DNA from 2 places in the Candidatus Pelagibacter sp. PS_10_02 genome. Region 1 is predicted to be linked to the other one. Evidence: riboswitches for the same ligand, from Rfam matches in the RefSeq annotation. Region 1 holds a riboswitch; the other holds the start of a gene.
What was found. Region 1 has a riboswitch for glycine ahead of gcvT (glycine cleavage system aminomethyltransferase GcvT). Riboswitches for the same ligand answer to the same signal wherever they lie in the genome.

Region 1 (17,217 bases):
TTTCTTTTCATCAAATGAAACTGCTAACATTTCAGAGTTTACTTTTCTTATGTTGATATTTTCTCTTAGTGCATTGTTATAAATACTGTCAGTTTTATCTAAAGTTTTGATAGTAACTGTATCAAAGAAGTGTTCTGAGTATAATTCATAGCCTGTCTGCTTTAACTTGTCTGAAAAGTTTTTTGCTAATTGAGAAGTGTTGTTAGCAATTTTAAGAATTCCCTCTGGCCCATGATAAACTGCATAGGCTGCAGACACTATTGCTAATAAAGCTTGAGCTGTACAAATGTTACTTGTTGCTTTGTCTCTCCTTATATGTTGTTCACGAGTTTGTAGTGCAAGTCTGTATGCTTTTTTGCCATGACGATCTACCGATACCCCTATAATTCTTCCTGGCATTGATCTTTTATACTCGTCTTTTGTTGCAAAAAATGCTGCATGGGGTCCACCGTAACCCATTGGAATTCCAAAACGTTGTGAGCTTCCAACTGCTATATCTGCGCCAAGTTCAGCAGGTGTTTTTAGTTTGGCTAACGCAAGTAAATCACAAATTAAAACTGCCTTACCTTTATTCCTATGAATTTGACTAATCGCTTCACTTGGATCTTTAATATCACCTAAAGTTCCAGGATATTGAATAATACCACAAACAATTTCACCTTTGATATCTTTATATTCATCTCCAACAATAACCTCTAAACCCATAGGTACAGCTCTTGTTTTAATAACATCGACAGTTTGAGGGTGACAATCTTTTGATACAAATACTTTATTACTTTCATTTTTACTAACTCTGTAACTTAGTCCAACAGCTTCAGCTGCCGCAGTACCTTCATCAAGTAAAGAGGCGTTAGCTATATCCATTCCTGTAAAATCAATAATCATTTGTTGGAAATTTAAAAGCATTTCCAATCTACCTTGGGCTACTTCAGGTTGATATGGAGTATACGATGTATACCAACCTGGATTTTCTAAAATATTTCTAAGAATTACATGTGGAGTAAAAGTTCCATAATACCCCATACCTATAAAGTTTGAATTAATTATATTTTTTTTTGAAATTTCTTTTAGTTTTCTTAAAGCTTCATATTCTGAATTAGGCTCACCAATTTCAAGACTTTCTTTAAGTAAGATTTTTTCTGGAACTGTTTTGTTTATTAGTTCGTCCAAATTTTTAAACCCTAATTCTTTGAGCATAAAATTTTGCTCAGTATCAGATGGTCCAATATGTCTTTTAATAAAATCTTTTTGTGAAGCTTTAAGCATTTTTAATTACCACTTTCTTTTGCAAATTTATCGTATTCTTCTTTATTCATTAGAGTATCCAGCTCTGTCTTATCTTTAATTTTAAGCTTAAAAAACCAAGCTTCATTTTCTGGATCACTATTTATTTTACCTGGGTCATCAACAATTGCTTGATTGTTTTCAACTACTTCTCCAGAAACTGGGGTATAAACATCACTTGCAGCTTTTGTAGATTCAACCACTCCCGCATTACCATCTTTTTCAACATTTGATCCTAGTTCAGGAAGTTCAACAAAAACAATATCTCCCAACATTTCTGTTGCATGTTGTGTAATCCCTATTGTGGCTATATCACCATCCATTTTAATCCATTCATGTTCTTTTGAAAATTTTACATCACTCATTAGTTTGCTCCTTTCACATAGCTTTTTTTATAAAATGGTAATTTACATATTTTAGCTGGGTATTTTTTACCTCTAACTTCTAATAAAATCTTTGTATCTAATTTAGCATACTCACTTTGCACATAACCAAGTGTAATTGGTTTTTGTATGCTTGGTCCAAAAGTTCCACTTGTTATTTCTCCTATAACTTCATTATTCTCATTAAACACTTTTGTTTTTTCTCGAGCTATAATTCTTTCTTCAGGAGCAATGCCCACTCTTAATTTTTTAGTTCCTGATTTTATCTGACTATCAATTTTATCAAACCCTCTGAAACCACCATTTTCTAACCTTTTTTTAGAGATTGCCCATTTAAGATTTGCCTCAATTGGTGTTGTCTCTAAATCAATATCATGGCCATATAAACAAAGACCTGCTTCCAATCTTAAGGTATCTCTTGCACCCAAACCTATTAATTTTGCCCCTTTTAGTATTAAATTTTTAACTAAATCTTCTACTTTGTTATTGCCTATTGAAATTTCAAAACCATCTTCACCTGTATATCCAGATCTTGTTATATAAACTTTATCATTTAAATAATTAAACCAATCACCATTCATAAAATTAAGATTATCAGGACCTGCAATGACTTCTTTTAAGATATTAACAGCTTTAGGGCCCTGAATAGCAATGAGCGATAAATCAGAATTTAAAACCATTTCATATTTATTATTTAATAATTTTGCTATGATTTGATAATCTTCGTTTTTACAAGCTGCATTCAAAATAATATTGTATCCTCCTTCTACTTTTGTGATAATCAAATCATCATGAATAAAGGCTTCTTCATTCATTAAGAAACTATACTTGCTTTGATTTAAGGAGATATTTTTGAAATCTAAGGGAAAAATTTTTTCTAAATCCGCAGTTAATTCCTCACCACCTTTAATAAAAAGTTGTCCCATGTGAGAAACATCAAATAAACCTGCATCTGATCTTGTATATTTATGTTCCTCTACAATGCCTTCGGGATATTGTATCGGCATTTGATACCCAGCGAATGGAACAAACTTAGCTCCATGCTTTTGATGTAAACTGTAAAGTGCGGTTTTTAAAATATTCATATTAACTCACTGTACCCATCTGTATGTTTGCCTGAGAGTTTTATTCCGTCGGCGAGAACTTAATCTCTTTCCAGAGTTAATATGTTACGGTCCTTTTGCCTGAGAGATTCCTGGGTGGTTGCTCCTTCGGCAGCTAATATAGCCTTCTCCCGTTAATCATAGTATAGATTAATTTTAAATAATTACAACAAAGAATTAACTATTATTTATTCGTACTTACTTGTTAAGTGATTATAAATTATAAATAAAAGGTCATGTATTATTCTAAAATAAATTGTAAGATCGAACTTTATTGATGATTTTCCTGAAATTGAATAGATGCAAGGAACTAATTGGGGGTAAATTTTTTTTTTTTTAAAATCAGTAAAAATTCTAAGTCAAAAAGAAAGCCATTAGTTTTTACTTTTTTAAAATTTTTTTTCAGTGAAGAGTCAAATCCCTTTAAGCCTGCCTGAGTATCTTTTAAATTGGTTAGTGCAAAAAGTCTAAAAAATAAATTTAATATATGTCCAACTAAAATTCTATAAAAAATGTAAAAGCTTTTTTTTTTGATTTTGAGTTTACTCCTTTCATCTTTACGATTTATTATAACTAAATTATTATCATTAAGAGTTCTAAAAAATAATCTTAATGATTTAAAATAAGGTATATCAGAGTCTATTAAAACAACCTTCTCAGATTTTTTATTTAATAAACTGATACCTCTTTTAACTGAGTATCCTTTTCCTTTATTTAATTTGTTTTTAATTAATTTTATATTTTTAATTTTTTTTTTATAAATAGATAATTCTCTAAATGTCAAATCCGTACTTCCATCATCAATCAAAATTATTTCCCATTTAGAAATAAATATGAAATAGTTTAATTCTCTAATTAATTTATCTAAATTGTAAGAAATATTTTTTTCTTGGTTTTTGACTGGAATTATTATTGAATAAAATTTTTTCATTTATCTAAAAATTATGTTCTTAAAAGATATTAATATAACAAATATGACATTAATTAAATAAACAGGTTATAATAATAATTTAATGAAAAGGAAAATTTTTATATTTGGTCATAGTGGATATATAGGGTCTTACTTGTTAAAATTTTTAGATAATAAAGACTATGATGTTTTTGGGTACAAAATACCTAGACCTGATGGCAATGATTTAGACAATTTTTATAAGAATTTCATTGAGAATTTTTTGAGTACCAATAAAAATATATTTTGTATAATAAATTCTGCTGGAAGCATAAACTGTGAAACTAAAGAAGAGTATTTTTTTAACTCAAGATTTGATGTAATTTTTCAAAAACTAATTACTGAAAAAAAATTAAATCTAAAATATTTAAGTTTTAATTCTACAAAAGTTTTTACTAATAGTTTGGATAATTACGCTTTATCTAAAAAAGAACTTAATAATCATTTTGATAAAAGAAATCAATTTTATACTTTATATATAGATTTAGTATTTCAAGAAAATTCTCCACATTTTAAAACTATCAAAAATAAAATTGAAAATATGAAATTATTTTTTATTCCAGTTTTTTTTCCAGGTAAAAACTTTTATCCAATCGATCTAGATAAATTTGCAAATACAATTAAAGAAATTATCATAAAAGATTTTAAAGTTAATAAATTTATTATAATAGGTGATAAAAAGATTTATTTTCATGAATTAATTGAACATGTTAATAAAGTGTCAAATATAAATAGAAAAATCTTGTATATACCAAGTAAGTTGATTAATTGTTTTCCATTATTTATAAAAAAAATATTATTAAAATCTAAGTCTTTTCAACAATATGAAAATCATGATTGGCTTAAAGATATAGATACAAAAAAATTTTTAATTAGAAAGCAAAATAATAAATTTTAAATGAGTGCTATTGTTATCGGTTCTGGAATTACTGGATCAAATGTTGCTTTGTCATTATTAGAAAAAGGTGAAAGTGTTGAATTATGGGATTTTGGTAAAAAAGAAAATTTAAACACAATCAATAGTGCAAATTTTATAGATTTTAAAAAAAATTTAGAACATTCTGTAGAAAATTTAATTGGGGCAAGAAATAATCAATTTCCAAATCCTTATAATCAAAAACTTTTTCAAATACCACCGCTAAGAAATTTTATTTTAGATAAACAACAAGTTAATAATGAAATTTCTAATTTAAAGAATTTTGATATTTATCAATCATTTAATAAAGGTGGTTTAGCAAATGGATGGGGAGCTAATTGTATACCTTATAATGAAACTGATGTGCAGGATTGGGGTATTGACTATAAAAAATTTTCTTTGTCACAAAAAAAAATATTTAAAGAACTTAACGTTTCAAATATAAATGATAATATTAATATTAACTTTAATATTGTAAATTATGGCGAAGAGTCATCAATTATTTTAGATAATCGAGATGATTATTTTTTGAAAAAATTTACCCAAAATTATGAATTTTTTAAGGATCAAAAATTTGAAATTGGTAAATCTAGATTGGCTATTAAGAATTCAAATACTGAAGATAGCTGTAAACTTACCTCTAGGTGTCTATGGGGATGTCCTCAAAATGCTATATATAATCCTATCCATTCTACCTTAAAAAAATGTAAGTCTTTTGATAAGTTTAAATATTTTGATAATCGTAAAGTATCTCATTTTAAAGTTAAAGACTCTAAGATTGATAAAATTGTTTTTTTTGAAGACTCAACACTTAAAATAAAAAAAAATAATAGCAAAATATTTTTATGTGCTGGCGCAGTACAATCAGGAATCATTTTCAACAAAACATGTACAAATAATAATATTAATCTAAATAGACTTACCACTGGTTTGATGGATACAAAAAAAGTCAAGATTGTTTACCTTTTACCTAAAATGATTGGTAAAAAAATTAGCTATAAATCTATTCAATTTAATAGGCTAGTTGGTGCGATGAATGAAATATATGAAAATAGAAATGAATATATTCATCTAGAATTTTTACATCTAAACTCTTTATTTTATCAACCACTAATTAATAATTTACCATTACCATTGAGGTTATCTAAGGATATATTTTATAAATTTTATTCATCACTTGGTGTGTGTACATATTTTTTACCTGATACTTTAAATGACTATAATAAGATTCGGGTTAACAAACGTAATGAAATCGAAATTAATTATACTGAAAATAAAGAAAAATTATTATTAGACAAAAAAATTGAAAAAAGAATAAAAAAATATTTGTTAAAAATGTCAGCAATTCCAATTAAAACAATTAGATATGACTCTGGGGCCGCCATACATTATGCTGGTACAATACCAATGGGTACAAATGATAAATTCCCAGTCAATACAATTGGACAGGTAAAATTTATTAATAATTTGATAGTCGCTGATGCATCTATTATTCCTAGATTATCTAGCAAACCAGTGAGTGTTAATGCTGCTAGTCTTGGCAGATATATTGTTTATAAAAATACATAACACATATGAATAAGATTTTTACTATTACTGCTACAGAATATTCAAAATATGTGAAATATTTTTCTTTAATGGATAACTCTCAATTATTAGAAATAGCTAACTTTAAAGTTAAAAATTATTTAAAAGATAATTCTATTTCAAATATAGATCTATTTTTAGAAAGCTGTAATTGTTATTATTATGATATTTTTTATTTAGATTTTTTTTCTAAATTTTTTTTTAAAAAATCATTTATTAGATTCAAATTTAATTTAATAGTTGCACTGCATGAGTCAGATTATGAAAATTTCAATAATATGGTTAATAATTCTACAATTACTAAAATCTTATTGGATATTTTAAAGTTTGTATTTATTTTTATTACATCACCATTATGGTTAATATATAAATTATTAAAATCAAAAATTAAGTAATTAAAATGACAATATCTAAAAATAATACTCTTTATATGATTTTAATTTTATTCTCTTTATCTAGTTTTATATATGGCTTTGTAATTAGAGAAGACTCAGCTGGTGGAGGTAAATTCGATTTTTTAAATACATGGACAAATCAAAAAATTTTCAATGAAAATACAACAATTGCATCTATCAAAAATACTAAAACTTCCGAGATTAAATTGAGTATAAATAGTCACTTTCCTTCAAGCTATATAATTAACAAATTTTTAAATCCATTTTCTAAAAATAAAGAAAATTTCTTAATAAGTATTTTTATTTTAAATATATTTTTACCTATTATTTTTTTTTTAATTTTAAAAAAAAATTATAAAAAGCAAAACCTCTACCTTTTAGCATGTTTCTCAAGTATTATTTATTTAAGTCCCTATTATAGAACTAGCTCATATTGGGCTGGAATGGAAAATTATGGATTACTAATGATGGTAATTTCTTATTATTTTTATTCAACATATCTAAAAGAAGTTAATAATAAAAAAAAATATATACTTATTTTTTCTATATTCAGTTGTTTATGTGTTTATTTTGATCAAAAACTTGCCTTGATTCCTTTAATCTATAGCTACTTATTTCTTAAACACGAAAATAATAAAATTAATATTAGTCTTTACATAATTATTAATTTTATTTTATCTTTACCAGTCTTTTCTTTAATTTATTATTGGGGAAGCTTAATATCACCACATGACACTATTTCACGAAGCTTTGGAACATTGTATTTGGAACAGATCGGTTATTTTTTTTCTATAACTTCATTTTATTTAATACCCTATATATTTATATTTCATAAAAAAATTTTTCAGTTTGTGATGTCTAATAAAAAATATTTTATGATTTTATTTTTCTTATTTAGTGTCTATCTCATCTTGATATTCTTATTTCCAACTAATTATTTTCAATGGGAACATTTAGGAAAAGGTTGGGCTCATAAATTAAGCCGATTAATTTTCGAAGATGAGTTTTCTCAAAAAATATTTTTATATTTTATTTTTTTTATTTCAATATTTTCTTTTTTTGCTGTTGCTCAAAAAAGAATACTTTTAATTTTTTTTGTGATTTTCTTTATTCCAATTTCACTTTTAATATTGCCATTTTTTCAAGAATATCTAGATCCATTAGTTTTTATATTTCTTTCACTATTTTTTTACAATAACGACGAATTGAATAATAGACTTGTTAAATCTCATTATTTATTTAGTTTAACTTTTTTAATATTTGCTAATTTATACTATTAATGAATAAAAAAATTTATTTTCATGCTGATGATTTTGGTAGAAGTAAAATTATTTCTAAAAATATATATAAATGCATTAAGCTTAAAATTATCAATAGTATTTCAGTAATGGTAGGATTTAATGAATATTATTTTGAATATATAAAAAAGAGCCGCTTAATTAATATAAAATTACATTTAAATTTAACTGAAAATTATCCGAGTTCATCTTTATCTTATAATTATAGTTTTTTTAAATTACTATTTTTGAGGTATAGCTTTAAATTCTCTTTTCATAAAGAAGAAGTTAAAAAAGAAATAGAAAAACAAATTATTTATTTTAAAAAGAAATTTAATATTACTTCTATCAAAATTGACTCTCATGAACATGTTCACGTTATTCCTTGGATTAACGATATTATTTTAGATCTTAAAGAAAAACATAAAATTATTGAATTAAGAGAACCTATTGAAAAATATTATTTTATAAATTTAAAAGACTTTATAAATACTGGTTATTTAAGCAATATAATGAAATTTTTAATAATTATTTTTTTAAGTAATTTTCATCGTAAAAAAAAAGGAAATCTAATTAAATCAAATTTTACTGGGTTGCTTTATACAGGTTTTCAAAACTTTGACTCTATTAAAAAAGGTATTAGTTTAAATAAAAATAATAGCAAAACATTAGAAGTCTTAATTCATCCTGGATATACTAACAATAATGAAGTTAATTTTTTTAAAAAGAAATATTTCACTTATTACTCATCAGATCAAAGAATAAAAGAATATAAGATTGCTTCATCAAAAAAAATAATCAAAATGATAAGTTAAAAATTAAAATCAATTTTTTTTATAAAGTATGTTATAAAATTGAATTAATACTGCAAAAAGAATAATACTGCCTCCAATTAATGTAAATAATGATGATCTTTCACCGGCAAATAAAAATGCCCATATAGGTCCTAAAACAGATTCGGATAACATTATAATACCAACCATCGCAGAAGGAGTGCTTCGAGCACCCATAGTTATAAATATAAATCCAAATCCAACTTGAAAAAAACCTGCAGTAAATCCTAAAAAGATATCATTAGAGGAAATCATAAGTTTGTCTGATAACAAATATCCAATAATACATGAGCTTATACCCGCAATAAATTGTGCGGGTACCATATCGACATTGGGAAACTTTCTCACAATCATTATCAGAACAGCAAATGTAATAGGCATACTAAAAGCTGCTAAATTGCCAGACATTTCTCCTGGTGATAAAGAATTTCCAACCATTAACAAAACTCCAGTGATCGCGAGGATAATTGATACTAATGTTAAAGATGTAATTGTTTCTTTTAAGAATAAGTATCCAAATATTGCTAGAAACAATATTTGTGTTGAAATGATGAAATTAGTGTTTGCAACAGTTGTATTATACATCGCAAAAACATATCCACAGAAACCCAAGGATAAAATAATTCCACCAAAAAACCCTGGTAATCCTGAGTCATAAAATGCCTTAAATAATTTTTGCTTATAAGTGATTACTAAAAACAACAAAATTGTTAATGAAAAAAATAATGACCGCCAAAATAATATTTGCCACAGAGTTGCACCCTCGAATGATTTTACAATCAAGCCTCCAAAGCTTAAGCAGCATGCACCCATAAAAACGAGTATTGGGCCAGGAATTTTGCTAATTATTTTCATTTAAATATTTATTTGTATCAATCGTATATGCTTTAAATATATTCTGAGCTTCTGCAAGGCTTACTTCTTTAAATTTTATTTTAGATCCAGGTGTAAATTGACCAACTTGATCTAAATCTGCTGAAATAACAACTCCGATCTTTGGGTATCCTCCAATAGTTCCGTGATCAGAAAGCATTATAATTGGATTTCCATCAGCTGGGACCTGGATTACTCCTCTTACAAGACCCTCTGATTTAATATTTGTGTTAACGATATTTTCTAACTTAGGTCCAGTCAATCTAATGCCCATTCGATCTGCATCTTTAGTTACTGAAAACTCATCATTAAAAAAACTATCTTGTGATTTTTTTGAAAAATAATTGAAATTAGTACCTTTAATTATTCTAATTAAATTATCAGAACTTTCATTATAATTTATTTTTTTTTTTATTTAATACAAGATCTTGATTGTTAATTAGAATTTTATCTTGTAGTGAATATTTTTTACCATTGTTTGGACCAATATTTGCTTTTGTATTTATTGAATAACTATTCCAAATCTTTTGTAATTTAAAACCATTGCTAACTGATAAATATCCATAAGCAGTATTTTTGGTTGAGATTATATCTAATTGCTCTTCATCTTCTAAAGTATAACTTTCATAACAAGTACCGTCTTCTATTGAACCATCTTTTTTAATAATCTTAAAAATTACATCACCAGTGATACAAAAATTAATTGAACCATTTTTTAATTTTAAGAGAGGGCCTTGATAAGCAAACTCTATAACTGCTTCATTTAAAGAATTGTTTACAAGTTTATTACTTAAAACATAGTTTCTTTGATCAATTGCACCACTAATTGTAATGCCTAAGTGATACATGTGATTTCTTCCAATATCTTGGATTGTTGTATTAACTCCTGCTCTTAAAACTTCAAAATATGTATTACTCATTCCAATTTAAATATTCTTCTTTAGATATTTGATAAAAACTAACTCTATCTCCAGGTTTAATTAAAGCAGGTTCTTTTCTGTTTAAATTATCAAAAATTTTTTCAGGGGTATTGCCTATAATGTTCCATCCTCCAGGGCTTTCAAAAGTATAAATGTTTACAAACTGCTCGGTTATTCCAACCGAACCTTTTGGAACTTTTAATCTTGGTGTTTCTAAACGATTACATCTAATGTCCTTATTTATATCTCCTAAAAAAGGCATACCCGCAATAAATCCTGTCATATAACAAAAGTATTCTTTATTTAAACTTAAGTTTAAAATTTCTTCTTTCGAGAGTTTAGTTATTTTTAAAATTCTATTAAAATCTAGGCCAAATTCATCATCACAACAAATAGCAATCTTAATTTTTTTAAAGTTATCCTTGGTTTGATTTTTAACATCTAATGCTAAAATTTTTTCTTTAACTTCGTTAAATGTAGTTTGAGACAAATCAAAATTGATGATTAATTTATTATAGGAGGGGATAATATTATTTATTCCAGTAGTTTCATTTGTCTCAACTAACTTTGAGATTTCATTAAAATAACAAATTACATTTGAATTTATTTGTTCATTTACGTCTGATCCGAAATCACAATATACTGATGCGTCACCAAGATTTGATATATTTTTGATCATAGCATGTTATACTCTAAGGTATAGGTTATGGAAATTAATATCAATTGTGACTTAGGCGAAAAATCAAAATTTCATTCAATAGAAAATGATCCTGCTTTATTAGATATTGTTAATTCAGCAAATGTTGCTTGTGGTTATCATGCTGGAGATAATGATACAATGAGGATGGTTGTCCAAATTTCAAAAAAAAATGGAGTAAGTATTGGAGCCCATCCTTCATTTAATGATCCAGAAAATTTTGGAAGAAAAAGAATGAATTTAAATTCATCTGAAATTTCAAAACTTATTATTGACCAATTTCAAACTCTAAATAAAATTGCTCAAGAGTATGGTGAAAAGGTTACTCATATAAAGCCACATGGTGCGTTAAATAATATGGCTTGTGAAGACTTAGAGCTTGCAACACTATTAGCAAAAACTATCTATCAAATTGATAAAGAAATAATCTATCTAGTGCCAACCGGATCTAAAATGGAAATAGCTGCAAAAAAACTTAATATGAAAATTGCATGTGAAATATTTGCAGATAGAAACTATGAAGATAATGGAAATTTAGTTTCTAGAAAAAAACCTCACGCTTTAATAATCAACCCAGAACAAGCAAATAAACACGTATTAAGTATGGTTAAAAATCAGTCGCTTAATTGTCACAGTGGTAAGCAAATACCTTGTGAAATAGACTCTGTTTGCATACATGGGGATAATGAAAGTTCATTAGCTACTGCAAAATCAATTAAAAAAAATTTAATAGATAATGGACTTAAACTAAAACCACTCAATCTAATGAAAAAATTTATATAATTATGAAAAATATTTTTGTTACTCTTTCTGTTTTAATTTTATTATCAACAAATTCTTATGCCGCTGGGTCTAGTAGTGATAGTTCTAACAAAGTAAAATCAAATTATGATAAGGCAGTTACGATTATTAAAGCTGCAAAAAAATATGAAAAACAAGGTAAAAACGAAAAAGCCAACAAAAAATATGAAAAAGCTTTAGACCTTTTGGTTATATCTAATAAAGAAAAACCAAATAAAGCTGATACTCTCAATTATCTTGGTTTTACAACAAGAAAACTTGGAGATTATGCTGGAGGTGAAAAATATTATTTACAAGGACTTTCTATAGAACCCAACCATAATGGAATTAATGAATACTTGGGTGAGCTTTATGTTGTTACTAACAGAATTGATTTAGCAAAAGAAAGACTTGATGTGTTAAAATCATGTAATTGTGAAGAATATAAAGAACTTAAAGCAATAATTGCTGGGGAAAAAAAATCTAAATATTAATTTTAGTTATTTCGTAATGATCTGTCCTAAAATTAATTTAAAAATTTCTACGTCTTATTAAGCCTTTAATATATTGATTTATTATAGATTTTTACTATTATTCAATCATCTTGATTGAAGAAGGCATAATACTACTCCAAATTATCTTTATAGATATTATCCTAGCTGCAGATAACGCTATAATTATAGCTTTAATCGCAGCTAACTTCGTTCCAAAAAATAGAAAACAAATAATTCTCTGGGGTGTTGTGGGCGCATTAGTTTTTAAAGTTATTTTTGCATTATTTGCCACTTATTTATTTGAATTCTATTATATAAAAATTTTAGGTGGGTTGCTTCTAATTTGGATTGCTAACGATTTGAGAAAAGATTTAGTCGAGATGAAAAATAAGATAAAATCTCCAGTTAAAAAATCTACAGAACCATCTTATATACAAAGTGTTTACAAGGTATTATTTGCAGATATTACAATTAGTTTTGATAATGTCATTGGGGTAGTTGGGGCTTCTAAAGGATACTTTGGTTTTATGATTTTTGGTCTTGTTTTATCTGTGGTTCTAACTGGTGCATTAGCTACTTATTTAGCTAACTATATTCAAAAGCATATTTGGATAGCATATGTTGGTTTATTTTTTATATTGATCGTTGGACTACAATTAATCATTGGTGGATTGAATGATTATGGAGTGTTATCAATAAATCAAACTTTTCAAAAATACTTCTAGCTAATAAGAATGTTTTTTGGCAGGAAACTTTTTTTTTGTTACGTCTTGTTTATATTTTAAGACAGCATTATTTATTTGTTTTTCAATATTTAGATACTTTTTTACAAATCTTACTTTTATATTACTCAGTCCTATAAGATCATCCGTAACAAGAACTTGTCCGTCACAATTAACTGATGCGCCTATCCCAATTGTTGGCACATTAATTGATTTCGTAATTTCTTTTGCTAAAGAGCTCTCGACACACTCTAAAACCATTGAGAATACACCTGCTTCTTCTAAAAGTTTAGAATCTCTTAAAATAATTTTTCTTTCTGATGTTTTTTTTCCTTTAAATCTAAAATTTGTTGCAGATTGAGGAAGAACACCAAGGTGGCCCATAACTGGAATTTTATTTTTAATCAAAATTTTAATTACTTTAATAATCTTTTTACCACCTTCAAGTTTGACAGCATCACAATTAGTTTTAGAAATTATTTTTTTCGCATTAGTTAACGCTTCTTTAGGGGTACGGTAGGTGTTGTGTGGCATGTCTACTACCATTAAACTTTTTTTAACACCTTGTCTTACACTTTTAGAATGTTTAATGATCATATCTAATGTCACTTTTTTTGTAGAAGAAAAGTTGTAAAGGACTGATCCAAGGGAATCTCCAACCAAAATAAGATCGCAGTGTTTATCAATAATAGAAGCAATATTTTTTGAATAAGCAGTAAGGCTTATAATTTTAGATTTATTTTTTTTTTTAATAAAATCTATAATTTTTTTATTCATCTTTTAATATCTTATAATTAACTATTACTCTAATTCAATAGTACTTGGTGGTTTAGATGTTACATCATAAACAACTCTATTTATTCCTCTAATATTATTGATGATTTGATTAGAAATAGATTGCATAAAGCCTTTTGGAAATTCAAAAAAATCTGCAGTCATTCCATCCTCTGAAGTAATTGCTCTTAATAAACAAATATGTTCGTAAGTTCGGTTATCACCCATTACACCAACTGTTTTAACTGGTAATAGAGCAGCATAGGCTTGCCAAATTTTATCGTATAAACCATTATCTCTTAAAGCCTTAATAAAATAATAATCTGCCTCTTTTAAAATATTAATCTTTTCTCTTGTTATATTACCAGGCATTCTTATTGCTAAACCAGGTCCAGGAAATGGATGTCTAGATATTATATCTTTTGATAAATTTAGTTCTAACCCAAGTTTTCTTACCTCATCTTTGAAAAGAAATTTCAATGGCTCAACTAATTTTAATTTCATTCTTTTTGGTAAACCACCCACATTATGATGGGATTTAATTTTTGATGTCTGGCTTCCTGTAACAGATCTACTTTCAATTAAATCAGGATAAAGGGTGCCTTGAGCTAGAAACTTAACATTCTTTATTTTTTTTGCATATCTTTCAAATATTTTAATAAATAAATTTCCAATAATTTTTCTTTTTTTTTCAGGATCAGAAATGTTAGTTAATTTATTAATAAATTCTTTTTCTGCATTAACATAAACTAAATTTATTTTTAATTTTTTTTTGAATGTATTGACTACTTGTGTTTCCTCATTTTTTCTTAAAAGACCATTATTAACAAATATACAAGTAAGGTTTTTTCTAATAGCTTTACTCAATAATTGAGCGACAACACTGCTGTCCACTCCACCTGATAGACCGCAAATTACTTTATTATTACCTACTTGTTTCTTTATGTCTCTGATTAATTCTAATTTTTGATCTTTTGAAGACCAATTTTTTTTTAATTTACATATATAAAAAACAAAATTACGTAGTAAGATTTTACCTTTATTAGTATGGGTTACTTCAGGGTGAAACTGTACGCCATAATAATTATTTTTAGTATTTTCAATTATTGCTAATTTTGAATTTTTTGAAGATGCAATAATTTTAAAATTTTTTGGCATCTTAGATACTTGATCTGCATGGCTCATCCATACATTGTTACTATTGTCTTTATTAAAAAAATTTTTAGTTAATTTACTATTTGAAACCTTTTTAATAGTTGCTAGACCAAACTCTCTATGTTTAGATTTTTTAACACCTCCACCTAGTTCTTTAGACAGTATTTGATGTCCAAAACATATTCCTAAAACTGGTATTTTTAAGCTTAATATCTTTTTATCAAATTTAAATTTATCATTTTGATATACATTAAGCGGACCCCCTGAGAGAATTATTCCACCAGTGTTATTGTTAATAATTTGATTTATTTTTATTTTTTTATGACTAATGATTTCTGAAAAAACACCAAATTCTCTTACTCTTCTTGCGATAAGCTGTGTAAATTGAGACCCAAAATCTATTATTAGAATTTTGGTGAGCTTGTTATTAAGACTCATTTTTTGGTTCCAAATCTTTTAAAGACTCTAAAATAATTTTTTCTTTACCACATAAATCAATGCAAATTTTAGAGAAACTTTGAGCCAACTCTCTAACTTTTAAATAATTGCTTCTTTTAAGTTCTATTTCCATAAGCATATAATTTGCTTCTTCATTTTTAGGTTCTAGTAACAAAACTGTATCTATATTCTTTTTTACTTCTTTTTTATTTTCTTCAATATTAAAAATTTTTGCTAGATATAAATATGATTTTTCATCTTTAGGATTGAATACTATTCCTCTTTGAAATAAAAACTTAGCCTCTTCATAACTTTTTTCATCATATTTAATTTTTCCCTCTTCAAAAAAATTATCTTCTGCAAAAGATAAATTCGAAATATTTAAAAATATAAAAATTATAAAGACTAGTTTATTAAATTTAATCATTAGTATTTGCTGTCACTCTTTACTTCATCAACATTATGAACCATGCTTTCATAAAATCCAGCTTTTGTTATTTTTACAAAATTAGGTTTAGTTTTTAGATATAAAACTTTTTTTGCTCCCAAATAGCCCATGGAAGATTTTAATCCTCCGATTAATTTATAAATAATATTTTTAACATCACCTTTATATTTAACAAAACCCTCTACACCTTCTGGTACATATTTAGATGTATCTTTTTGTTTTTTTTGAAAATATCTATCAGCAGAACCTTTATTCATTGCTCCCACAGAACCCATTCCTCTAAAACTTTTAAATAATTTTCCATTTTTTTTTATTAGTTTTCCTGGTGTCTCTGTGCTTCCGGCAAATAATGAACCAATCATTACAGCATCTGCTCCTGCTGACAATGCTTTTGCAATATCTCCAGAATATTTAATTCCACCATCAGAAATTATTTTTGTTTTATTATTTTTTATTCCTTGTTTAACTGCTAGGATTGCACTCAATTGAGGCACACCAATACCAGCTACCAATCTAGTAGTGCAAATTGAACCAGGTCCAATACCAACTTTAACTATATCTACACCTAATTTTATTAAAAATTTTGCAGCGTCCGCTGTAGCAATATTTCCAGCACACAAGGTTGTCTTTTTAGTTTTAATTTTCTTAATTGCTTTAACAATTTCAGCTACTTTTTTGCTGTGACCATGTGCTGTATCAACTACAATTAAATTAATTTGTTCTTTTAAAATCGCCTCTGCCCTTTTAAGTTCTAGTGGACCGGCTCCTACAGCAGCTCCAACTAATAATCCTTGCTTTTTTACTTTTCTAATCTCTTCAATTTGTTTTTTGATATTTAAATTTCTGTGAATTACACCAATGCCTCCTGCTTTAGCTATCGCTATTGCCATTTTACTTTCTGTAACAGTATCCATTGCTGATGATAACAAAGGTATTTTTAATGTTAAATTAGCTGATAATTTTGTGCTTGTGTCAACTTCTGAAGGTAAAACTCCTGAGTACTTCGGAGCCATTGTGACATCGTCAAAGGTGAGTGCTTCTTTAATAGGATCCATAATAATTTATATACGATTCTTTTTAAAAATAAAGTTTCTATCTTAGAGTTTTACAAATAATAAAGCTTTCCTTAGATTCTTTTCTACTGGATTTTGGCTTAAATACCTTCACCTCTTTGAATATTTTTTTACCA
Region 2 (17,217 bases), 130 kb from region 1:
CAGAGTTAAGCTCTGGGATTTCACCACTAACTTTTTCAACCACCTACGAACTCTTTAAGCCCAGTAATTCCGAACTACGCTAGGTCCCTTCGTATTACCGCGGCTGCTGGCACGAAGTTAGCCGGACCTTCTTATTCGGGTACAGTCATTTTCTTCCCCGACGAAAGAGCTTTACAACCCAAGGGCCTTCTTCACTCACGCGGCATCGCTGCATCAGAGTTTCCTCCATTGTGCAAGATTCCCCACTGCTGCCTCCCGTAGGAGTTTGGGCCGTGTCTCAGTCCCAATGTGGCTGATCATCCTCTCAAATCAGCTATTGATCATAGTCTTGGTAGGCCATTACCCTACCAACAAACTAATCAAGTGCGGGCTCATCCAATGGTGCATAAAGCTTTCTCCGTAAAGACTTATCCGGTATTAGCACAAGTTTCCTCGTGTTATTCCAGGCCAAAGGGTAGATACCCACATGTTACTCACCCGTCTGCCACTAAGTATTGCTACTTCGTTCGACTTGCATGTGTTAGGCGTGCCGCCAGCGTACGTTCTGAGCCATGATCAAACTCTCAAGTTAAAAAACGGCGCACACTAGCTTCATATATAAATTGTAAGAATACAATCCATACGATTTTGAAGTGTGTACGACAAATTTTGGTAACCTTAACCGTCCACACTTCTCTTCTTAAATTTTTACTTTTTAAATAGCTAATTGGTTCTAAAACGCCCAATAATCCTCACTAATCTATTGAATAAACAATAATTTTACTGAGAAAGTGTGCTGCTTATAAGCTAAAATAAAAGTAAATCAAGCTTTTAGCATTTAAATAAATCAATAAATACATCAGTAAATACGAGGTTTTTTTTGATTTTTTGGTATTACTAAATTAATAATTGAAAATTCCAAATGATATTTAGTCCAAATAAATTAATTAAATTAATAAAAAAAAATACTGAGATTTTCTTACTCTTTTTATTACTAATTTTTACAATTTTTAGCACCACAATTTATAATAATAATAAATTAGAAACTAATGAGAATTATAAAGAGTTAATAAATAATATTTATTTTCAAAAAAGCTTAAAGCAAATTTTTAATAATCTTAAACCTAGATATAAAAGTATTGATCATAAAATATCTAGTGGTGAAACATTTGATAAAATATTAAATAACTATTCTATTCCAAGTGAAGAAATTTTAAGTATCAAAAGAAATTTAAATTCAGATTTTAACTTAAGCAATCTAAAAACTAATCTTGATATAAAGTTTACAATTGATCAATCAGATAATAAAAAAATTACATCTTTTTTATTCCCTGTATCTAGAACTGAAAAAATTTTGTTAACTAGAAATTTAGATACAGATAAGTTTGAAAAAAAAAAAATTATTACAAACTTAAATAAAAAAATTATCTTTAAAGAAGGAAAAATTTTACAAAGTTTATATAAAACTGCCATTGATCTAAATATTCAGCCCAACATAATAATTGAGTTTGCAAGGATCTATGGTTTTCAAGTTGATTTTCAAAGAGACATTAGAAAAAATGATATTTTTCAAATTATGTATGAAGTATTTGAAGATGATAATGGAAAAGTGTTCGAAACTGGAAATATTATTTTTTCAGATTTAAAACTAAGTGGCGTAAATAATACTTTGTATTATTTTGATAAAAAAGGAAATGAAGGACACTATGATCAAAATGGAAAGAGTGTTGAAAAAGCTTTAATGAAAACACCTATTAATGGTGCAAGACTTTCCTCTGCATTTGGAATGAGAAAACATCCAATAGATGGTTATAATAAAATGCATAGAGGAACAGATTTTGCTGCACCAATGGGCACACCTATTATGGCGTCAGGAAGTGGTGTTGTTACTAGAGCAAGATGGTGTGGTGGTGGTGGAAACTGTGTAAAAATAAAACATAACTCAACATATGAAACTATTTATGCTCATATGAAAAACTTTGCACGAGGGATTAAAGAAGGTGTCAGAGTTAAGCAAGGTCAAATAATTGGCTATGTTGGCTCAACAGGAAAATCTACTGGACCTCATTTGCATTATGAAGTTTTAGTAAATGGAAAGCAAATCAATTCACAAAAACTAAAGCTACCTTCTGGAAAAACTCTTAAAGATAAAAATAGAGAGTTGTTTGAGGTTGCTCGAATTAAATTAGATGTTTTAAAGTCAGAGCTTATTATTGGCTTGAATTAAACTGCTGCAGATTTTTTTTCTACGGTTTTTTTCTCAATTGTTTTTGAAGACTTTTTTAATTCTACTTCTTGAGTTTCTTTTTTGACAATGGGTGCTTCTATTTTAGCTTCTTTTACAATCTGATCTGCTGGTGTAATAGGTTTTACCACCTCTGCTGGAGATGAATTTACTCTAGCCATTCTAAGACTTTCTTGTTCATTTTGAACTCTTGTAAAGTGATCAGCATGTTGAAAATAATTTTCAGATAAAATCTTATCCTCATTAGCTAAAGCTTCTCTTGCTAAATCATTATATTTTTCAATTAGTTTAACAGCATTATGATTGTTTCTACCTGGAACTTTTCTTTGAAAATTATCATTATTAGAAAATTTTGATCCTTCATTATTATTTCTAAACGAGGGTCTTCTGTTATTATTATTCCTAAATGAAGGTCTTCTGTTGTTATTTGTATTATTACTTCTAAATGTTACCATATTTATACTTTTAATTTATATTTTAGTGCTGATTATGCAGCGATCATTATTGCTATAGTCTCTTACAGCTTTATTTATATAAAAACCCTCTTGTTTTAATATTTCTTTAACTTTATTTTTTTGATTAAAACCTATCTCTAAAATAAATTTACCATTTTTCTTTATCAGACAGTTTGCTTTGTTAATAACTTTTCTGATTTTTGAAAAACCATCAAATCCACCACTCAAAGCTAATTTTGGTTCAAAATTAACAATATCTTTTTCCAAATATTTTAAACTTACTAATTCAATATATGGAGGATTTGAAACAATTAGATCATATTTGCCTGCAGTGAAATTGTCAACACTAGAGTGAAAAAATTTAACCCTATTTACTAAATTTAGCTTTTTTGCATTGAATTTACTCACATTTATGCTTTTTTTAGAAATATCTATTCCTGTTCCATAGAAATATTTTCTCTCTTTCAATATTGATAACAAGATACATCCTGATCCTGTTCCTATGTCTAAAACTTGAAGATGAGTATTTTTTGAATATATTTTTAATACCTCTTCAACTATTAATTCTGTATCTGGTCTTGGAATTAAAACATCCTTATTAACAAAAAATTCATTATTCCAAAATTCTTTTTTATTTATCAAATAAGCTATGGGTTCTCCTTTTTTTCTTTTTTCAATAAGATTCTTAAAATCACTTAATTGCCCATCATTTAAAATTTGTTTCGGATTTAGGATGATATATTTTTTATCTTTATTAATTGAGTTAGATAATAAAATTTCACAATCTAGCTGTGGATTTGACACACCACTTTGCTTTAAAGTATTGGTTCCCTCAATTAGAATATTTTCTATATTCATTTCTATGTAAGATTGCTTAGTTTTTCTTCCTGTGCTTGGAGAGTTAAAGTTTCAATCATTTCATCAAAAGCTTCTCCTTCTAAAAATTCTTCAAGTTTATGTAGTGTTAAATTGATACGATGATCAGTAACCCTTCCTTGAGGAAAATTATAAGTTCTAATTCTCTCTGATCTGTCTCCAGTACCTATTTTACTTTTTCTATCCTGCGATCTTTCTTGATCTATTCTTGATCTTTCTAAATCATAAAGTCTCGATCTTAAAATTTTCATTCCTTTAGCTTTATTTTTATGTTGAGATTTTTCATCCTGTTGAGAAACTGATAAACCTGTTGGAATATGGGTTATTCTTACTGCACTATCAGTTGTATTAACAGATTGTCCCCCTGGTCCTCCGGCTCTAAAGACATCAATTCTCAAGTCAGAATCATTGATTTTTACATCAACTTCTTCAGCTTCTGGTAAGACGGCTACTGTTGCAGCAGAAGTATGAACTCTTCCTTGTGTTTCTGTATCTGGCACTCTTTGAACACGATGTACTCCACTCTCATACTTTAGAGTTGAGTATATATTCTTTCCTCTAATGGAGGCAATAACTTCTTTAAGACCTCCCGCTTCACTCTGGGACATACTTATTAATTCTAATTCCCATTTTTTTTTATTACTAACTTTTTCATACATCTTAAAAAGATCTGAAGCAAATAAACTAGCCTCAAGACCACCCGTACCAGCTCTAATTTCTATAATAGCGTTTTTTTTATCAGCTTCGTCTTTTGGTAATAAAAATAATTTTAATTTTTTTTCAATTGTTTCATTTTCTGACTTAAGATCTTTTAGCTCTTTTTCTGCCATTCCTATAAATTCGTTATCACTACTTGGATCTTCTAGAATTTTTTCTAAATCTTTTCTTTCTACTTCATATGAAAAATATTTTTTAGCATCATCTATTACATCATTTAAATCAGAGTACTCTTTAGATTTTTCAGCAAATAGTTTTTTATCAACTTCACCAGTTGACAATTCTTTTTCCAAAGCAGAATGTTTAGAGATTAAATCTTCAATTGTTTTTAGAGGTATCATTATAATTTTTTATCAAGTTCAGCAGCTTTTTTTTCAACTTCTTTAACAACTCTTGATATTATGTCTTCCGATAAAACTTTTTCACTTTGAATGCCAGATAAATAAAGCATATTGTTTCCCTTGCCACCACCAGTTATTCCTATATCAGTCATCGCAGCCTCACCCGGTCCATTAACCACACATCCAATAATTGATAAAGTTAGAGGAGTTTTTATATGTGAAAGTTTTTCTTCTAGGATTTTGACTGTATCGATTACTTGAAATGCTTGTCTTGCACAAGATGGACAAGAAATAATCTTTACCCCCCTATTTCTCAAATTTAATGATTTAAGTATTTCATTACCTATTTTAATTTCTTTAACTGGGTCATCGGAAAGAGATATCCTTATAGTATCACCTATACCATCTAATAAAAGTGAACCTAGGCCTATAGATGATTTAATACTTCCCGAAACAAAACCACCTGCTTCGGTAATTCCTAGATGCAAAGGATAATCCGTAACTTTTGAGAGTTGTCGGTATGCCGCCATAGATAAAAAGACATCTGAAGACTTAACACTAATTTTAAAATTAAAAAAATCTTGATCTTCTAATATTTTTATATTTCTTTGAGCACTTTCAACTAAAGCTTCTGGACATGGTTCTTTATATTTATCTAGAATATCTTTTTCAAGAGATCCAGCATTGACACCAATTCGAATGGAACAACCATTATTTTTGGCAGCACTTAAAACATCATGAATTTTTAATTTGTCTCCAATATTTCCTGGATTAATTCTTAAACATTTTGCTCCATTTTCAGCTGCTTCTATTGCTCTTTTATAATGAAAGTGAATGTCGGCTATAATGGGTACAGAAACATATTTGGTAATTTCTTTAAGTGCTATTGAAGATTCTTGATCTGGGCAAGAAACTCTTACAAGATCAGCTCCCTCTTCATGAATATCATTTATTTGTTTTATAGTATCCTGAATATCTGTTGTCAAAGTATTGGTCATTGATTGAACAGATATAGGATTGTCTCCACCAACCTTAACTCCACCTACATTGATGACTTTAGTTTTTTTTCGATGGATATCTCTAAATGGTCTAAGGCTCATTAATTAATCTAATTTAAATTCTTTATGAAGTGCTGCTACAGCTTTTTTTATTTGTTTATTAGAAATTAAAACTGATATTTTAATTTCAGATGTTGAAATGACCATAATATTAATTTTTTTAGAAGCTAATGCTTGAAACATTCGATAAGTAATTCCAGGAGTAGTAATCATGCCCACACCAACAATGGAAACCTTAGAAACATTATTGTCATATGAGAATTTTCTAAAAGAAATTCTTTTATTTTTTTTAATTATTTTTTCAGTCTTTTTCAAATCCTCAGATTTAATGGTAAATGTTAGATCGGTTTCTTTTCCATTTAATGATATATTTTGAACAACCATATCAACATTAATTTGATTTAGTGATAATGGTTTAAAAACAGCTGCAGCTACACCTGGTTTATCTTTAACACCTACTATTGTAACCTTTGCATCATTTTTTGTAGATGTAATTCCTGTAATTATTTGATTGCTAAATATTTTTTTAGCTCCTGTAATTAATGTTCCTCTTTTTTTTTCAAAAGATGATTTTACTGAAAAATTTATATTATTTAATTTAGCATCTTGTACTGAAGTTGGCTGCATAACCTTTGCCCCAAGTGATGCCATCTCTAACATCTCATCGTATGAAATTTTAGAGATCTTTTTTGCTTTTGAATGATTTCTTGGATCTGTTGTATAGACACCATCTACATCAGTATAAATATCACATGCATCTGCATTGAAGAATTTTGCAAGCATTATGGCTGAAGCATCTGTTCCACCTCTGCCAAGTGTTGTTATTCTTCTATCTAAATTAATTCCCTGAAAACCAGTTATGATAGGAATACCACCTGTTTTCATAAAAGTTAGTATTTTAGTTTTATTGATTTTACTTATTCGTGAAGCGCTATAAGGACCTTCAGTAATTATTGGAAGTTGCCAAGACATCCATGATCTTGCTTTCAAACCTAAATGTTTAAGTCTGCCAGCAATTAATGCACATGCAGCTTGCTCACCTGATGAAAGTAAAACATCATACTCTGCAGAGTCAAAATTATTGCTTAATTCTTCTGTTTTTCTAATAAGATCATTAGTGGTTCCACTCATTGCAGAAGAAACCACAATAACATTAAGTTTTTTTCTTTTATATGAAGCAATTATTTTTGCTACTTTTTTAATTCTATCTATATTTCCAACAGACGTTCCGCCAAACTTTAATACTACAATTTTCATTGATAATTTTGTTTAATTTTTGTTTGATAAAATACATCTTAATTGTTATGTCCACAAGTCATCTATTATGAATTCAATAAATAAAAAAGAAATAGAAAAATTTTCAAGAATTGCAGAAGAATGGTGGAATCCTGATGGAAAATTTAAACCTTTGCACAATTTTAATCCTATAAGAATTAGATATATAAAAGAAAATATTATTAAAGATTTCAAAATTAAAGACTTAGATAAACCTTTAAAAAATATTAAACTGTTAGACATTGGTTGTGGGGGTGGCTTGTTATCTGAGCCAATGCGAAGATTGGGTGCGGATGTAACTGCGATAGATGCTTCGAAACAAAATATAGAAGTCGCTAAATTTCATGCAAAAAAAAATAAACTTAAAATTGATTATAGAGTTAGTTCGCCTGAAAAATTAAAAACTACAAATAAATTTGATGTAATTTTAAATATGGAAATAGTTGAACATGTTAATGATATAGATTTTTTTATTAAAGAGAGTTCTAAATTATTAAAAAAAAACGGTATAATGTTTGTTGCTACATTAAATAAAACATTAAAATCATATATTTTTGCAATTATTGGTGCTGAATATGTTTTAAAATGGCTTCCAATAGGGACACATGATTGGGAAAAATTTGTAAAGCCTGAGGATTTAACAGAGATTTCAAAAAGAAATAAACTATTGTTAAAAAAATTAGATGGTATGCAATTTAATATATTAAATAGTAGCTGGAAGGTCAGTGATGATACTTCAGTTAATTATATTACAAAATTTATTAAAACTTAATTAGTATTTTCTTTTATCCAGGGAATTACCTCGGCCTCTATTCCCTCTTCTCTCAATTCTTTTATATCTTCCTTTGTAGCAGTGCCATAAATTCCTTTAGAAAATTTTTTATCTTTATAGTGGATAGATCTAGCCTCATAAGCAAAGTTTTTACCAACATATTGAAAATTTTTTTTTATAAAATCTTGATATTTATTTATTGTTTTTTTGATATCTTTATATTTTTGGCTTGATGTATCAATACCAATATCTTTTTTGGACATTAGTACATTCGGTGACATCAAAGTCTTTTCAACATTTAGTGAGTTGCAAATATGACAATTGAGAAATTTTTTCTTTTTGATTTTTTCATACTCTTTAGAGGTTGAAAACCAACTATCAAAAGTTATTTCACAATCTTTACATATAAGCTTATATTTGATCATGCTATATAGATAATAACATAACTATTTAATTCAATATTAAATTAACTTCTATAATCGGCATTAATTTCTATATATTTTTTTGTTAAATCCATAGTGTAAGCTGTGAAATATTTTGATCCTGAATTTAGGCTTATCAAGATTTCTATTGATGAGCTCTTCATGTATGTTGCAACTTGACTTTCATTATAATTACTAAAAATTTTTCCATTTTCTACAACTTTTATATCACCAAAATTAATTGATAATTTATTTGTATCAAAATTTATTCCTGATTTGCCAATTGCCATTATTATTCTTCCCCAGTTTGGGTCTTCTCCAGCAATGGCTGTTTTGACTAAATTAGAATTTGCAATGGAAAAAGCTACAGATTTTGCATCACTCTGAGTTTTTGATTTTAAAACACTTATTGATATAAATTTAGTAGCACCCTCTCCATCTGCAACTATTCTTTTGGATAAATTTAATAATACTGAGTGTAAAGCTTTATCAAAATTATAAAGTTTTTTATCTGTAATATTCTTAATTATTGGATTTTTTACTTTACCAGTTGAAAATATTGAAACCATATCATTTGTGCTGGTATCACCATCACATGTAATTGCATTAAATGTTGTGTCAATATTTTTTTTTAACAATTTGCTTAAGACATCATTTGAAAGATCTGCATCTGTAAAAATATAGCCTAGTGTTGTAGCCATATTTGGAAAAATCATTCCTGAACCTTTTGCAATTCCATATATCTTTATTTTTTTATCACCAATTTTACACTCTTCCATTGCAAGCTTTGGTTTTAAATCTGTTGTCATTATTCCTAAAGCTGCTTTTATCCAAATTGATTTATTCTGAGTGTATCTAATTTTTTTTATTAATTCTGAAATATTGCTTTTTATTTTTTTTGTAGGATATTTTTCACCTATTGTACCAGTACAACCAAAAAGTATCTCATTTGCCAATACTTTTTTGGGGAAATCTTCGTCTTCATTTTGTTTTTTTGAGAGCTGTATTGAAAGTTCTTCTGCTATTTCTTTTAGAGCCTTATAGCCTTCAGATCCTGTGAATGCATTGGCATTTCTAGTGTTTACCAAAAGTGATTTTATTTTTTTACATTTTATATTTAAGTTCCATTTTATGTTTTCTGATATTATTTTAGATTGTGTGAAAACAGATGCATAATTTGCTCCATCTCTAAAATAAAACATAACCAGATCATCTCTTGGTTTGTTGTATAAATTTGCAGAAATTGTTGAAATTGAAACTCCATCTATATGGTCTAAATCTTGAAAGTCTTGCATTTTTGACCTTGAAGCTAATGAGTTTACAAAGTTTTTTAAATTTAATGGCATATATTTAAAATATTTATTTAATACTTATATTAAAAGCTGTAATTAATTATATATCAAAAAATAAGATGCTTAATCCTTTAAATTTTATCTCAAAATTCATTAAATCAAGCAATCAAAAAGAGCTTGATAGAGTTGCAAAGATTGTTGAAAAAGTTAATTCTTTTGAAGACAATATTAAAGATATTCCTGATGAAGATTTTCCTAAAAAAACAATAGAACTTAAAAAACGATTAAGTAATGGAGAAGATATAAATGGTCTTTTACCTGAAGCTTTTGCACTTGTACGTGAGGCATCTAAAAGGATGAGAAATGAAAGACATTATGATGTTCAAATAATAGGGGGTATTATTCTTCATGAAGGCAAGATAGCTGAGATGAGAACTGGAGAGGGAAAAACATTAACTATAAGTTTGGCAGCTTATCTAAATGCTCTACACGGTAAAGGTGTACACATTGTTACTGTAAATGATTATTTGGCAAAAAGAGATTCGCAAGAAATGGGGGAAATCTATCATTTTCTTGGGCTAACATCTGGATACATTAATAATGACCAAGATGAATATGAAAGAAAAAAGAATTATAGTTTTGACATAACCTATGCAACTAATAGTGAGCTTGGCTTTGATTACTTGAGAGATAATATGAAATTCTCCAAGGACCAAATGGTTCAAAGAGGACATGTATATACAATTGTTGATGAAATTGACTCTTGTTTAATCGATGAAGCTAGAACACCACTTGTAATCTCTGGTGCTGCAGAAGATAAAACTGAACAATATCTTGCTATTGATAAATTAGTTAAAAAACTTACTCCTAAAAATTATGAGATAGATGAAAAAGACAAAAATATACTATTAACAAATGAAGGAATTAATAATATTGAAAAAATACTTTCGAATGCTGGAATATTAAAAAATAATAATTTCTATGATCCTGAAAACTTAAGTCTCGTACATCATGTGAATCAATCTTTGAGAGCTAATCATTTATTTGAAAAAGGAAGAGATTATATTGTAAGAGATGGCTCTTTAAAAATCATTGATGAGTTGACAGGTAGAATATTAGAAGGCAGAAGATATGGTGATGGACTTCATCAAGCACTTGAAGCAAAAGAAAGAATAGATGTACAGGCTGAAAATCAAACCCTTGCATCAATAACTTATCAAAACTATTTTAAGCTTTATGAAAAAATTTCTGGATGTACAGGAACAGCTGTAACAGAATCTCAAGAATTTTTTGAAATATATAATTTAATAGTAGTTGTTATCCCTACTAATAAAGAAATGATCAGAAAAGACTGGAATGATCAAATTTTTCGAACTGAATTAGAAAAAAATAAAGCAATTATAAATAAAGTTTTAGAATGTCATGAAAAAGGTCAGCCAATTTTAGTTTTCACTTCAAGCATCAACAAGTCTGAAATCTATTCTAAACTATTAGATGAAAAAAAAATTAAGCATGTAGTATTAAATGCAAAAAATCATGAAAATGAAGCTGAAATCATCGCAAATGCTGGAAAAATGAACTCAGTTATAATTACAACAAGTATTTCAGGAAGAGGTGTTGATATTCAGTTGGGTGGTAAGAAAGGTGGTCAGCCTGATGAAGAATTACTGCAAAATAAAAATAAAATTAAATCACTTGGTGGACTATTTGTAATTGGTACTGAAAGAATGGAATCAAGAAGAGTCGATAACCAAGCAAGAGGAAGAGCTGGGAGACAGGGTGATGAAGGTAGCTCAATATTTTATGTTAGTTTAGAAGATGATCTTATGCGAATTTTTGGTTCTGAGTCTATGAATAATATTCTTCAAAAACTGGGACTAAAAGATGGTGAAAGTATCGATCATCCCTGGATAAATAAAGCTCTTGAGCGTGCACAACAAAAAGTTGAAGCAAGAAACTTTGATATAAGAAAAAACTTATTAAAATTTGATGATGTTTTGAATGATCAAAGACACGTTATTTTTTCTCAAAGGAACAATGTGATGAATAATGAAAAAGTTTTTGATTATTCTGATGAATTTTTATTAGAGATTATAAATCATCTTATTACTTTAAAATCTCAAAAAATATCAAAAACTAAAAATAATGAATTCAACAATCAACTAAAAACTCTAGTTGGAAAAAGTGTAAATGATAATGAATTTGAAAATCTTGTAAATTTAAATGATAAAGAATTTAAGGAAAAGATAGACTCTAAATTTATCGAAGCCAGAAATGAGAGAGTTAATATGCTTAATGAAGAGAAGGCTAAAGAAATTGAAAAAAGAATTTTACTTCAGTGCATTGATTTAAATTGGAAATCTCATATCCAATATCTTGAACAATTAAGACAAGTTATTGGCCTAAGGTCTTATGGTCAAAAAGATCCCCTGGTTGAATATAAAAAAGAGGCTTTTTATCTTTTTGAAAATTTACTTAATAAATTAAAAATTGATTTTGTTACAATTTTAATAAATCTAAAAATAGTTCAAGAGCCAAGTGAAAATACAACTAAACCTATTAAGAAGCAAATTTCGAATAACCCCAAATGTTTATTAATACAAAAAAAAGATCAAAAACTATCAAGAAACGAAAAGTGTGAAGCCACTGGTAAAAAATTTAAAAATTGCTGTGGCGCTTTATAGAAAAAAAACCAGATAAGAAAACAAAACAATTGCAGCAACAAATATTGATAAAAAAATCTTAAAGTTAAAAAATTTTTCAATAAAGCTATTAAGCTTATTTTTTTTCATATTTAGCGCACTTAGATTATCTGGTTGACTTACAAAGCCCTTTGTTCTTCCAATGCTTAAAAATTTATTTTTTCTATGGCTAAAAATTTCTTCTCCACTCATATTCTCAAATTCATTCAAATTATTTGTGATTGATCTTCTAACATTATCCAAAATTAAATCTCTATCTCGGTGTGCACCACCAATTGGTTCTGCAACGATCTCATCAATCACCTTTAGTTCAAGGAGATCTTTTGATGATAATTTCATTGCTTTTGCAGCCTCTAAGGTTCTCTTTGGATCTCTCCATAAAATGGTTGCACATCCTTCTGGAGATATAACTGAATAGATTGCATTTTCTAACATAATAACTTTATTAGATGAGGCTAGTGCTATTGCTCCTCCTGAACCACCTTCACCAATAACAACAGCTAAAGTTGGAACATTTAATGACATGCAACATTCAATTGATTTTGCGATTGCCTCTGCCTGCCCTCTTTCCTCGGCTCCAACACCAGGATAAGCCCCAGGGGTATCAACAAATGAAATTATTGGGATATTAAATTTGTTTGCCAGATTCATTAATCTAATTGTTTTTCTATAACCCTCAGGTCTCATCATTCCAAAGTTTCTTTCCATCCTAGTTTCAAGAGTGTCACCTTTCTCTTGTCCAATAACCAAAACTGATTTTTCGTTAAACTTTGCAAACCCAGCTATTACTGATTTATCTTCCCCATAAAACCTGTCTCCAGACAATGAAATAAAATCTTCAAATAAATTATCTATAAAAAATTTTGCTTTAGGTCTATCTTCATGTCTTGCAACTAAAGTTGTTTGCCAAGGATCTAGATTTGAATAAATCTCTTTTAACTTTTCATCTATTTCTTTTTGTGATTGTAAGATTTTTTTTGTGTCTACTTCTGATAGCCCATCTTGATTATATGGATCCTTTAGTTTTTCTAATTCATTTTCAAGATTTTTTATATCTGTTTCAAAGTTTAAATAATTTTTCATAAACAACTTTTAATATTTAATTAACAAAAAAGGCAATAAAATGTTTTAAATAATTTATATTTGACATAATCTTGTTTAAAGGTACTCTTAAACAAATCGGGAGAGACTAATAAAAATAGCGCCGAAGGAGCAACCACCCCGGAAACTCTCAGGCAAAAGGACCGATAAAAACATAACACTCTGGAAAGAGATTAAATCTCGCCGATGGAGCAAAACTCTCAGGCAAAAATACAGATGGGGTAATTATTAAGGGTGCTATGAAAGAACAATATACAAAAATACACAATCTATCTGTTTCTAATCAATTACTTAACTTCATTGATGAAGAATTGCTTAAAGATACAAATATTTCTTCTGAAAAATTCTGGGAAGGCTTCGACAAAGCAGTTCATGAGCTAGCCCCAAAAAATAAAGAACTATTAAAAATAAGAGAGGATTTACAAAAAAAAATAGACAATTGGCATATTGCTAATAAAGGCAATGAAATAAATTTAGAGGAATATAAAAAATTTTTAAAGGAAATTGATTATCTAAAAGAAGTAGGTCCGGATTTTAAAATTCAAACAAATAACGTTGATGAAGAAATAACTAGCATTGCCGGACCACAATTAGTGGTTCCAATCATGAATGAAAGATATGCATTGAATGCTGCTAACGCTAGATGGATGAGTTTATATGATAGTTTGTATGGCACAGACATAATTGAACAATCTGAAGATAGTGCCCATCAAAGATATGATCCTTTAAGAGGGGAAATGGTTATAAAATATGGAAGAGACTTTTTAAAAAAATATTTTCCTTTAGAAGATTTTGAATGGCATAATATTACAGGGTTTAAAATTGATAATGGTTCTTTAACAATATTAAAAGATAATGCTGAAACATCTTTAAAATTTAAAGATAAATTTATTGGTCATAGAGGAGAGGCCAATAATCCTTCAGCAATAATATTAAAAAATAATAATCTTCATATAGAAATAATTATAGATCCAAATGCTTTTAGTTCTAAACAAGATCCTGCTAAAATTAGCGATATTATTGTTGAAGCTGCAGTTTCAACTATTTGTGATAATGAAGATAGCGTTGCTGCGGTTGATGCTGATGACAAGGTTATTTGTTATCGTAATTGGCTTGGACTTATGAAGGGTGATTTAAAATCAACTTTCGAAAAAAATGGAAAGACATATGAACGTAAATTAAATCCTGACAGAAGTTATATTTCTAAAGATGGAAAAGGATTAAAACTACATGGAAGGAGTTTGTTATTGATAAGAAATGTTGGACACCTTATGACTAACTCAGCAATCACTTTAAAAGATGGTTCTGAAATACCAGAAGGTATTATGGATGCCTTTATAACTTCAGCAGCTTGCCTTCACGATATCGAAAAAAAAAGTAATTCTAGAAAAGGTTCCATTTATATTGTTAAACCAAAAATGCATGGTCCTGATGAAACTGCATTTACAGATTTAATTTTTACTAAAGTTGAAGAAGTTTTAGGATTGGAAAAATACACATGTAAAATTGGAATAATGGATGAGGAAAGAAGAACATCGTCCAATCTTAAAGAGTGCATCAGAACTCTGAAAAATAGAGTATTTTTTATCAATACAGGTTTTTTAGATAGAACTGGCGATGAAATGCATACATCAATGGAAGCAGGTCCAATGATAAAAAAAGGAGATATGAAGTCTTCGAAATGGATTAATGCATACGAAAATAACAATGTGGATGTAGGACTTGCATGTGGTTTTTCAGGTGTAGCACAAATTGGTAAAGGTATGTGGGCCATGCCAGACAAGATGAAAGATATGATGGAGCAAAAAACTGGTCATCTTAAAGCCGGAGCTAATTGTGCCTGGGTACCTTCTCCTACAGCAGCAGCTCTTCATGCTCTTCATTATCACGAAATAAATATTTTTGATCAACAAAAAGAATTGCAGAAAAGACAGGCTGCAAAGTTAGATGATCTTTTAACGATTCCAGTAGCCGATAGACCAAACTGGTCTGTTGATGAAATAAATTCTGAAATTGCAAACTCTGCACAAACTCTATTGGGATATGTTGTGAGATGGATTGATCATGGCGTTGGTTGTTCAAAGGTACCTGATATTAATAATATTGGATTAATGGAAGATCGAGCTACTTTAAGAATTTCATCTCAACACATTGCTAATTGGGTTCATCATGGTGTTTGTTCTAAGGAACAAGTAATAAAAATTATGAAAAACATGGCAAAGATTGTAGATGATCAAAATAAGAATGATGGCGCCTATACTCGATCTGGAAGAGGTAGCTATGAAATGATGTCTGATAATTTTGATCAATCGGTTGCGTTTAAAACTGCTTGTGATTTAATTTTTAATGGAAAAGAACAGCCTTCTGGATATACAGAGCCTTTACTACATCTAAACAGATTGTTAAAAAAGTCTAGTCAGAATTAGTTTAAATTCCTGATCTATTTTTAAAGGCAGAATATAAAGTTCCATCATCCAGACTTTCTATCTCACCCCCAACTGGCAGACCTTGTGCTAGTTTTGTTATTTTTGTTTTTGTTTGCTTAAGACTATCTTGAATATAATAAGCTGTTGTTTGACCCTCGACAGTTGCACTTGTAGCTAATATAACTTCCTCTATATTTTCTCTAATAACTCTCTCCACCAATGAATTAATTAAAAGGTCTTCTTTTCTTTGACCAGCAGATGAAATTGTTCCACCAAGAATGTGGAAATATCCTTTAAAAATATTTGAATTTTCTATTGACCATTGGTCAGCTATGTCTTCAACAACACATATTTTATTATATTTCTCTTTTGTATTTTCACAATTATTACAGCCGTCTGAGTTTGATTTTAATGTTCCACAAGATTGACATCTAATTACATTTTTATAAACCTGGGCCAATGTGTTGGCCATTGGTTTAACCAACTCATCTCTATTGTTAATAAGTTTTAGCACAATTCTTTTTGCAGATTTAGGACCTAAGCCTGGAAGCTTAGCAATTAATTTAATTAATTCATCTATTTCACTAATATTTTGCATTGAATTAAAGTGGCCATTTAAAACCAGGGATGTCAAATCCACTTGTGGATTTTGAAAGTTCCTCAGATGTTTTAGACTTTAGTTCTGATTTTGCATTATTGTGAGCCGCTACGATTAAGTCTTCTATTATAACTTTATCCTCTTTCATAACTTCATCAGATAAATTTATTTTAATCATTTCGTTTTCACCATTTAGTATAACTTTTACAGAGTTGGAACCTGAAATTCCCTCGGCTTGAATATTTTTAATTTTTTCCTGGCTCTCTTTCATTTTGGCTTCTAATTCCTTAGCTTTATTTAAAATTTTTGTAAAATCAGTCATTTTTTTTGTTATCTCTTTGCTTAATATCAATTAGCTCAGCATCAGAAAATTTTTGTAAAATATCCCTATAAATTGAAGATTTTTTTACAGAGTCAATTAACTCTTTTTTTAAATTTACTTCCTCTTCTTTTTTAGATGGCTGACCCTTTGTTTTACTTAATGTTATTATCCACCTTTCGTTTGTCCACTCATAAAGTTTTAAAGACAAGTCTTTGATAAAATCTTTATCAAGATCTTCATTAAAAGAAATTTCTATTCTTTTGTTTTCAAAACTTACAAGGTTAACATTCTTTTCTAATTCATATTTTAATTTAATTTCTTTTTTAGATGAACATAATTCCAATAGATCATCAAATGAATTTAAAAGTTTTGTCTGTAGTTTAGTTTCTTTCCCCTCATCTTTTATTTTTATATCTTTTTCTTGAACAATATTTTTCATTTGACCTATTGTTTCTGCTTTGTCTTTTATCCCAAACAAATCATCATCATCTTTTGTTTGTAAAGAAGAGGCATAATTAACTTTTTCAGTTTTTTGAGATGATTCTTCGTCATCAATGTATAATACTTGCTTATTCATTTCTTTTAAATGTGTCAGTCTAATTAAAAACATTTCCATAGATAAATGTTGATTAGAAA

Region 2: linked by a shared signal. The riboswitch ahead of AC5SL1_RS00600 (malate synthase G) and the one ahead of gcvT (glycine cleavage system aminomethyltransferase GcvT) in region 1 are both predicted to bind glycine.

The regions. Positions count from the first base shown of each region.
Region 1 covers NZ_CM182076.1:243,067-260,283, reverse strand. The annotation lists gene gcvP (aminomethyl-transferring glycine dehydrogenase) at 1-1,266, opposite strand, end outside; gene gcvH (glycine cleavage system protein GcvH) at 1,269-1,649, opposite strand; gene gcvT (glycine cleavage system aminomethyltransferase GcvT) at 1,649-2,752, opposite strand; glycine riboswitch at 2,830-2,914, opposite strand; gene AC5SL1_RS01385 (glycosyltransferase family 2 protein) at 3,081-3,701, opposite strand; gene AC5SL1_RS01380 (NAD-dependent epimerase/dehydratase family protein) at 3,784-4,617, shown strand; gene AC5SL1_RS01375 (GMC oxidoreductase) at 4,618-6,204, shown strand; gene AC5SL1_RS01370 (hypothetical protein) at 6,210-6,617, shown strand; gene AC5SL1_RS01365 (hypothetical protein) at 6,623-7,897, shown strand; gene AC5SL1_RS01360 (ChbG/HpnK family deacetylase) at 7,897-8,709, shown strand; gene AC5SL1_RS01355 (DMT family transporter) at 8,719-9,582, opposite strand; gene AC5SL1_RS01350 (5-oxoprolinase subunit C family protein) at 9,569-9,964, opposite strand; gene AC5SL1_RS01345 (5-oxoprolinase subunit C family protein) at 9,993-10,520, opposite strand; gene AC5SL1_RS01340 (5-oxoprolinase subunit B family protein) at 10,513-11,199, opposite strand; gene AC5SL1_RS01335 (5-oxoprolinase subunit PxpA) at 11,227-12,000, shown strand; gene AC5SL1_RS01330 (tetratricopeptide repeat protein) at 12,003-12,491, shown strand; gene AC5SL1_RS01325 (YjbE family putative metal transport protein) at 12,602-13,216, shown strand; gene panB (3-methyl-2-oxobutanoate hydroxymethyltransferase) at 13,217-13,990, opposite strand; gene guaA (glutamine-hydrolyzing GMP synthase) at 14,015-15,580, opposite strand; gene AC5SL1_RS01310 (tetratricopeptide repeat protein) at 15,570-16,007, opposite strand; gene guaB (IMP dehydrogenase) at 16,007-17,083, opposite strand; gene AC5SL1_RS01300 (RlmE family RNA methyltransferase) at 17,121-17,217, opposite strand, start outside.
Region 2 covers NZ_CM182076.1:108,250-125,466, reverse strand. The annotation lists rRNA gene AC5SL1_RS00660 (16S ribosomal RNA) at 1-571, opposite strand, end outside; gene AC5SL1_RS00655 (M23 family metallopeptidase) at 902-2,206, shown strand; gene AC5SL1_RS00650 (DUF4167 domain-containing protein) at 2,203-2,679, opposite strand; gene prmC (peptide chain release factor N(5)-glutamine methyltransferase) at 2,695-3,537, opposite strand; gene prfA (peptide chain release factor 1) at 3,540-4,613, opposite strand; gene ispG (flavodoxin-dependent (E)-4-hydroxy-3-methylbut-2-enyl-diphosphate synthase) at 4,613-5,713, opposite strand; gene AC5SL1_RS00630 (aspartate kinase) at 5,717-6,928, opposite strand; gene ubiG (bifunctional 2-polyprenyl-6-hydroxyphenol methylase/3-demethylubiquinol 3-O-methyltransferase UbiG) at 6,996-7,718, shown strand; gene AC5SL1_RS00620 (DUF1178 family protein) at 7,715-8,143, opposite strand; gene argJ (bifunctional glutamate N-acetyltransferase/amino-acid acetyltransferase ArgJ) at 8,185-9,486, opposite strand; gene secA (preprotein translocase subunit SecA) at 9,552-12,116, shown strand; gene AC5SL1_RS00605 (acetyl-CoA carboxylase carboxyltransferase subunit alpha) at 12,111-13,217, opposite strand; glycine riboswitch at 13,305-13,391, shown strand; gene AC5SL1_RS00600 (malate synthase G) at 13,475-15,661, shown strand; gene recR (recombination mediator RecR) at 15,663-16,259, opposite strand; gene AC5SL1_RS00590 (YbaB/EbfC family nucleoid-associated protein) at 16,264-16,581, opposite strand; gene dnaX (DNA polymerase III subunit gamma/tau) at 16,574-17,217, opposite strand, start outside.